DNA from 2 places in the Paracoccus sp. R86501 genome. Region 2 is predicted to be linked to the other one. Evidence: riboswitches for the same ligand, from Rfam matches in the RefSeq annotation. Region 2 holds a riboswitch; the other holds the start of a gene.
What was found. Region 2 has a riboswitch for cobalamin ahead of SJY40_RS05155 (TonB-dependent receptor plug domain-containing protein). Riboswitches for the same ligand answer to the same signal wherever they lie in the genome.

Region 1: it holds a riboswitch for cobalamin, as region 2 does, so the genes downstream of both, SJY40_RS13240 (energy-coupling factor ABC transporter permease) here and SJY40_RS05155 (TonB-dependent receptor plug domain-containing protein) in region 2, are expected to answer to the same signal.

The regions. Positions count from the first base shown of each region.
Region 1 covers NZ_JAXHPZ010000001.1:2,703,854-2,707,884, forward strand. Annotated here, with positions in the region: gene cobM (precorrin-4 C(11)-methyltransferase) at 1-437, shown strand, start outside; gene SJY40_RS13235 (cobyrinate a,c-diamide synthase) at 434-1,759, shown strand; cobalamin riboswitch at 1,780-2,004, shown strand; gene SJY40_RS13240 (energy-coupling factor ABC transporter permease) at 2,037-2,702, shown strand; gene cobF (precorrin-6A synthase (deacetylating)) at 2,699-3,436, shown strand; gene SJY40_RS13250 (CAP domain-containing protein) at 3,433-4,031, opposite strand, start outside.
Region 2 covers NZ_JAXHPZ010000001.1:1,049,881-1,053,911, reverse strand. Annotated here, with positions in the region: gene SJY40_RS05170 (HAD family hydrolase) at 1-434, opposite strand, end outside; gene SJY40_RS05165 (hypothetical protein) at 638-940, shown strand; gene SJY40_RS05160 (NAD-dependent deacylase) at 944-1,627, shown strand; cobalamin riboswitch at 1,664-1,852, shown strand; gene SJY40_RS05155 (TonB-dependent receptor plug domain-containing protein) at 1,982-3,796, shown strand; gene SJY40_RS05150 (ABC transporter substrate-binding protein) at 3,783-4,031, shown strand, end outside.

The DNA.
Region 1 (4,031 bases), 1.7 Mb from region 2:
TCGCCGCCGCCGCTGCCGCGCTGGAAAGCGAGCTGACCCTGCCCGGATTGGCGCAATCGGTGGTGCTGACCCGCACGCCGGGGCGGGCGTCATCCATGCCTGCTGGCGAAAGCCTGACCGCCTTTGCAGCAACCGGCGCGACGCTGGCGATCCATCTGTCGATCCACGCGCTGGATCAGGTGGTGGCCGATCTGACCCCGCAATACGGGCCTGACTGCCCCGTCGCCGTCGTCTGGCGGGCCAGTTGGCCAGACCAGCGGGTGATCCGGTCAACCTTGGCCGATATCGCCAAGGATGCCCAAGGCATCGACCGCACTGCGCTGATCCTTGTCGGCCCCGCCCTTGGTGCCGAGGGTTTCGACGACAGCCGCCTCTACGCCGCCGATTACGACCGCCGATACCGCCCCGTCGGCCCAGAACCGAGGTTTCCCGAATGAGCACCCCCGGACTAATGATTTCCGCCCCCGCCTCGGGGACCGGCAAGACCATGCTGATGCTGGGCCTGCTGAGCGCACTGCGACAGCGGGGCATGGCGGTGCAGCCGTTCAAGTCGGGACCGGATTACATCGATCCAGCGTTCCACACGGCGGCATCCGGGCGAGCGTCATTCAATCTGGATGCCTGGGCGATGCAGCCGGGACGGATCATCGGCCATGTCACCGGCCAGCCCGATGCCGACATCATTCTGGCCGAGGGGTCGATGGGTTTGTTCGACGGGGTGGCCAAGGCGGGCGAGACCGGCATCGGATCCAGCGCCGAGGTGGCGCAGATGATGGGCTGGCCCGTCGTGCTGATCCTTGACGTCTCGGGTCAGGCGCAATCGGCGGCAGCGGTGGCGCGGGGCTTTGCCACGCTGCGCCCCGATCTGCCCTTTGCGGGTGTGGTGCTGAACCGCGTGGCCTCGCCCCGTCACGACACCCTGATCCGCGAAGGCATGGCCGAGGCGGGTATCACCGTCCTTGGCGCCCTGCCCCGCCAAGGCAACATCACCCTGCCCGAACGCCACCTGGGGCTGGTGCAGGCCGAAGAAACGCCGGAACTGCAGGCGATCCTTGACCACGCCGGTGATTTCGTCAGCGCGCATTGCGATCTGGACGGCATCATCGCCGCCGCCGCCAGCCGCGCCCTGCCGCATGCCGATGCGCCCCTGCCGATCATGCCACCGGGGGGGCGGATCGCGCTGGCCCGCGATGCGGCCTTCAGCTTTACCTATCCTCATGTCCTGCAGGCGTGGCGCAAGGCGGGCGCGACGATCCTGCCGTTTTCGCCACTGGCGGACGAAGCCCCCGATGACAGCTCCGATTGCTGCTGGCTGCCGGGCGGCTATCCCGAACTGCACGCACCGAGGCTAGCCGCCGCCAACAATTTCCGCGACGCCATGCACCGCTTTGCCGCGACGCGGCCCGTGCATGGTGAATGCGGCGGATACATGGCGCTTGGGGCGGGGCTGGTCGATGCCACGGGCGAACGCCACCGCATGCTGGGACTGCTGGGGCTGGAAACCAGCTATCACAAGCGCCGCATGCATCTGGGATACCGCCGCGCCGATCTGGTCGCGCCTTTTCCGGGCATCGGGCAACAGGCGCTGCGGGGGCATGAATTCCACTATGCCTCGATCACCGACCAGCCGGATGCGCCGCTGGCCCGCGTGACCGACGCCAATGGCGCGGCGGTGCCCGAAACCGGGTCCTTCCGCGCGACGGATGGCGGTCAGGTGACCGGCACGTTCTTTCACATGATCGCCCCCGCCGCGACTTGACGCGCGCGGTCCGATCACGTCTATCTGATCCCCTGAATGGTGCCCGTGAAGACGCCCAAGCGTCGGGCTTCATCGGGAATGAGGAAGGGTGGACCCAATCGCGGCACCCGAAGCCTCAGCCGCCCCCGCGACTGTATGCGGAGAGCGTGCGTCACTTGTGTCACTGGGCCGCCTTGGGCCCGGGAAGGCCGACGCCACGCGCTGACCCGCAAGCCAGGAAACCGGCCATGCAGACAATTTTCCCGCCGTCGGGGATGACGGCTACAGGAGACTGAACATGCATATCGAACATGGCGTCGTGACTGGCGCCAAGCTGATCCTTGGCTATGCCACCGCAGCCACGGCAGGCGTCTATACGCTGAAAATCGCCTTCGAGGCCTTGCGCGAACGCGGGCTTCTGTCGCTGGCAGGTCGCAGCCTGCTGGCCACCATCGCCACCTTCGTCTTCTTCCAGGTGCTGCCCACCGCCCCCGTCGGCGTCTCCGAGGTGCATCTGATCATGGGGTCCACCCTGTTCCTGCTGTTCGGCGCGGCGCCTGCGGCCATCGGACTGGCGCTTGGACTGCTGACGCAGGGGCTGTTCTTTGCACCCGCCGATCTGCCGCAATACGGGATGAACGTCACCTCGCTTCTGGTGCCGCTGTTTGCGGTGTCGGCGCTGGCTGGCCGGATCATCGCGCCGAAGACCGCCTATGTCGATCTGACCTATGGTCAGGCACTGGCGCTGTCAACGGCCTTCCAAGGCGGCGTCGTCGCATGGGTCGCCTTCTGGGCCTTTTATGGTCAGGGCGTCGAGGCATGGTCCGGTGTCGCGACCTTCGGCGCAGCCTACATGCTGGTCATCGCGCTTGAACCGCTGGTGGATCTGGCCGTGCTGGCTGGTGCCAAGTCCATGCACGGGCTGGGCAGGACCGGGCTGGTCACGCAGCGCCTCTACGCATGATCTCGCTGACCCTGATCGGGATCGGCACGGGCAATCCGGACCATCTGACCCTGCAGGCGATCACCGCCATGCAGCAGGCGGAACTGGTGCTGATCCCGCTGAAGGGGGACGACAAGGCCGATCTGGCGGGCATTAGACGTGCCATGCTGGATCGGCATCTGACCAAAGCGGCGGTGCAGTTGGCGGAATTCGACCTGCCGCGCCGCGACGCGGGCGACCCCGACTATCTGGGCGGGGTCGATCGCTGGCACGATGCCATCGCCGATGCCTGGCGCGGTCAGATCGACCGGCACCTGCCCGATGGCGGCAAGGTGGCGTTGTTGGTCTGGGGCGATCCAGCGCTCTATGACAGCAGTCTGCGCATTGCCGCGCGGCTGGATCTGGCGGTCTCGGTCATTCCCGGCATCACCGCCATTCAGGCGCTTTGCGCGGCCCATGCCATTCCGCTGAACGATCTGGGCGCCCCGGTGCAGATCACCACCGGGCGTCAATTGCGCGATCACGGCTGGCCCGAGGGCGTTGATCGCTTGGTCGTCATGCTGGACGGCGGCTGCGCCTTCGACCGGATGCCCGGACAGACACGCATCTGGTGGGGCGCCTTCCTCGGCATGCCGCAGCAGATGCTAGAGCATGGCACGGTTGCGCAGGTCGGCCCCCGCATCATCGACAGGCGCGCCGCCGCGCGGACCGCGCATGGCTGGATCATGGACTGCTATCTTCTGGCGCGCGCCTAGAACAGGAAGATGTCGTCGGCCACGTCCTGAACCGACAGATCCTGCCCCTGCACCAGAATACGGTTGTTACCCGACAGGTCGATGACCACACCATCGGCGGTCTGGCGGATATGATCGTCCATGAATTCGGCCATCGAGCCCGGGATCAGCGCTTCGGCGATCAGCAGGCGATCCTGACCGGCGGTAAAGTCGGTGATCACATCACGACCGATGTTGCCATCGAAGATGAACTGATCCGCGCCGCCGCCGCCGGTCAGACGATCAGCCCCCGCACCGCCGATCAGCGTATCGCGGCCAAAGCCGCCATCCAACGTATCATTGCCGCCGCCGCCCAGCAGACGGTCGTTGTGCGCCTGCCCGAACAGGCGGTCGTTTCCGCCGTCGCCCTTCAGGTGGTCGCGGCCCGCACCCCCCAGCAGCCTGTCGGCCCCCGTCCCGCCGGACAGGACATCGTCGCCATTCTGGCCAAGCAGTCGGTCGTTCCCCTTCTGGCCCATGATGAAATCGTGACCCTGACCGCCGCGCAGAACGTCATCGCCCGCGCCCCCCGCAATCAGGTCGTCACCGCCCAAGCCAGACAGGGTATTGTCGGCAC
Region 2 (4,031 bases):
ATCTCGACCGCCTCGAACATCTCGGCCAGCCCCGATGCGGCCACCTTGCGTTCCTGATCCATCAGGTCCCCCTTGGTGATCAGGATCAACCGTCGTCCCTGCAACGCCTCCAGCGCCTTGGCGACATCGGGCAGCGCATGGACAGGATGGGCCAGCATATCCTGCCCCATCTCAAGGATACGCCCGATGGTCCGCCCATCGACGTTCCCATCCGTCAGCTCGACCGCAGTCTGCACCATCGACAGGGTGAACCCCTTGATGCCATAGCCATAGCGGACAAGGTTCGCCCGCTCGACGTCGTACAGGCGGGATGCGATGGTCTCGGCCTCTCCGTGATCGGCCAACAGGGCGGTGAATTCGGCCTCGGTCACGCGAAAGAAGGTCTCGTTCTCCCACAGGGTGTCATCCGCATCCAGTCCGATGGCTTCGATCATCCCACAGCTCCTGCATTCGCGACCATATCTGCACGGAATGCAGGTCTTGCGCGTGTCACGCAACCCCCGGCGCAGATCGCAATGACCGCAACGTGATTGAGAAGTGCCCCCCTTTTTGGTATCAATGGGAACCGTCAGGGCAAGAAAGACCGGAACCAACCGGCATCCCCGACATCCGAGGACGAGAATCGAGGAGACAGCCCATGCTGAACCGTCTGGTGATCGCGGCAGCCACCATTATGCTGACCACCCCTCTGGCCATGGCCGGACCCATCGACAATGCCTGCGTGCGATCCGATCGCGCCCGTGGCAATGCCCCCCTGTGCGGTTGCATCCAGCAGGTTGCCAATCAGACCCTGTCACGGTCGGACCAGCGCAAGGCCGCAGCTTTCTTCCGCGATCCGCATCGTGCGCAGGAAATCCGCACCTCCAAACGCGATTCGGACAATTCCTTCTGGCGCCGCTATCGCAACTTTGCAGGTCAGGCCGAACGCCTCTGCCGCTGATCCATGCGCATCACCATTCTGACCGGCGCGGGGATATCCGCCGAAAGCGGCCTGGCAACCTTCCGCGCGTCCGACGGGCTGTGGGAAAACCACAGCATCATGGATGTCGCCACCCCCGAAGGCTTCACCAAGGACCCCGCGCTGGTTCACGCCTTCTACAACATGCGCCGCAAGGCCGCGCTCGAGGCCCAGCCGAACGCCGCGCATCTGTCGCTGCTGCGGCTGGCCACGCATCACGACCTGACACTTGTGACGCAGAACGTCGATGATCTGCACGAACGCGCAGGCAGCCGCGATGTCATCCACATGCATGGCGCATTGAACCGCGCGTGCTGTGCCGCCTGTGGGCACAACTGGCCTGCCCCCATGGTCATGCACCCCAAGGACTCCTGCCCGGCCTGTGGCAAGCCCTCCCCGCGTCCTGACATCGTCTGGTTCGGGGAAATGCCCCTGCATATGGAACGCATCTGGGACGTGCTGGAAAACAGTGACCTCTTCGTGGCCATCGGCACATCGGGCAACGTCTATCCCGCGGCAGGATTTGCCCAGCACGCGGGGCGCAACGGCGCGAAATGCCTTGAACTGAACCTCGAGGCCAGCGTCAACGCCGATGATTTCGACCAACAGATCCTTGGGCCTGCCAGTATGACCGTCCCCGGGTGGGTCGATGACATCTGTCATGCCTAGAACCCGATAAATCTTGCGTAACGGGGGCGTGATGGGCTAGGGCCATCCTGCCTCGGTTCCGGGTTCGCCCGGTGAAAAGGGAACGCAGTGAAAGTCTGCGGCTGCCCCCGCAACTGTCAGCGGTCAGCAAGGTCGGATATGCCACTGTCCCCGATGGGGGTGGGAAGGCCCGGTCAAGCGACGACCCGCCCAGCCAGGAGACCTGCCGAGCGCGATCACCCAAAGCATATGCGGGGCGCATATGTGAAACGGATCTTCCGTCGAGGTGGTATTCGCCGTTGGGGTCCCTTGGGGCCGCAGCTGACCATACCCGCCCGGCCGCGACAGGTCCGGGCATCCCGAAGGATGCAGAACGTGCCCTTGCTGTCCCGCCTTTGCCTTGCCACCGCCCTGACCGCCCCCTGCATTGCCGCCGCGCAGGAAGCACCCGTCATGCTGCCCCCCATCATCATGTCGGCCAATCAGACAGCGACCCAGCCGGGCCGCACGGGCGCCGACGTCCAGATCATCACCCGCGAGGATCTGCAGCGCGACGGGACTACGCGTCTGGTGGATTACCTTGCGACGCTTCCGGGGGTGTCGGTCACCTCGAACGGCGGGTTCGGCACGCAATCGACGCTGCGCCTGCGCGGTCTGCCGACGCAATACGTCAAGGTGCTGGTGGACGGCATCGATGTCAGCGACCCCTCGGCCCCGCAGATCCGCTTTGACGCGGGCGCCATGCTGACCGGCGACATCGCCCGGATCGAGGTGCTGAAGGGCCCCCAGAGCGCGCTCTACGGCTCCGAGGCGATCGGTGGGGTGGTCTCCATCACCACGCTGGACGCCAACCGTCAGGGTCTGCACCAGCAGGCGGGCGTGGAATACGGCAGCAACAACAGCACGCGCCTGTCCTATGGCGTGCAGGCCGCCAACGACACCCAGCGCGCCGCCCTGACGGTGCAGCATTACGAAACCGACGGTTTTTCGGTCGCCGATGAGAACGACGGCAATACCGAAGACGACGGCGCCCGCGCCACCCGCGTTACCCTCTCGGCCAGTCAGGACCTGACGCCCGATTTGACGGTGGGCGTTGCGGGCTTCTGGCAGAAGACCCGCGTCGACACCGATGGCGACTTCCCGGTGCTGGTCAACAATGCCGACCGCAGCGCGGGCATCATGCGCGGGGCGCGGGTCTTTGCCGATTACACCATGGGCGTAACCGAACACGCGTTTTCGGTGCAGCGAAGCGAAACCTCGCGGCAGGAAACCTTCGGGGGCTTCACCTATCCCTATGAGGGTGAGCGGACCGAATACGCCTATGACGGGTCCACGCTTGTCGGTCAGGACGTGACCCTTGCGTGGGGTGCCAGCCACAGTGACGAACGCTTTCAGGGCGATGCCACCGACGCACGCTATCTGACGAATTCACTCTATGCCGAGGCGCAATGGGCCGCCACGCCTGATCTCGATATCGCCCTGTCGGCGCGTCACGACCACAATTCGCAATTCGGCGGCAAGGAGACCGGGCGTCTGGCCATCGCTTGGCGCGCGACCGACACCATCACCCTGCGTGGCCAGCACGGCAGCGGCTATCGCGCGCCCTCCCCCTATGAGCTTTATGCCACATGGGGCGGCAATCCCGACCTGACCCCTGAAACCGCCATCGGCACCGAGATCGGTCTGGACTATGCCCCCACCGCCGACGTCAGCTTCGGCGTGACGCTGTTCCGTGCGAAGATCACCGATCTGATCGACTATTCGCTGGACGACTTCGGCTATGAACAGATCACCGGCGACAGCCGCACCCAGGGGATCGAACTGACCGGCGAAATCGCCATCACCGACCGCATCCGCCTGTCTGGCAACCTGACTTATACCGACACGCGCGACCCGAACGGCGATCCGCTGAACCGCGTGCCCGAACGCAGCGCGACCTTGCGGGTCGAGGGCGATCTAAACGCCTCCACCCGCGCCAGCCTTCAGGCAACCTATCAGGACGGGCTGCTGGATGACGGGACGGAAATGCCGTCCTTCACCGTGCTGAACGCCCAGATCGAGCGTGACCTGACCCCCACCACCACCGGCTATCTGCGGGTCGAGAACCTGCTGGACCGCGAATACCAGGTGCTTGAGGGCTATGGCACATCCGACCGGGCGATCTTTGCGGGGCTGCGTGCCTCTTTCTAGGCTGGCACTGATGCTGGCGCTGGTGGCGACACCGGCGCTGGCGGCCCCTGCGCGGGTTGTTTCCATGAACCTTTGCACGGATCAGCTGGCGCTGATGCTGGCGGCACCGGGGCAGCTGATCTCGGTCGGCAGCTATGCGCAGGACCCCGACCTGTCGCCCATGGCAGATGCCGCCAAGGCGCTGCCCGCCAACCATGGCCGCGCCGAGGAAATCTATCTGATGGCCCCCGATCTG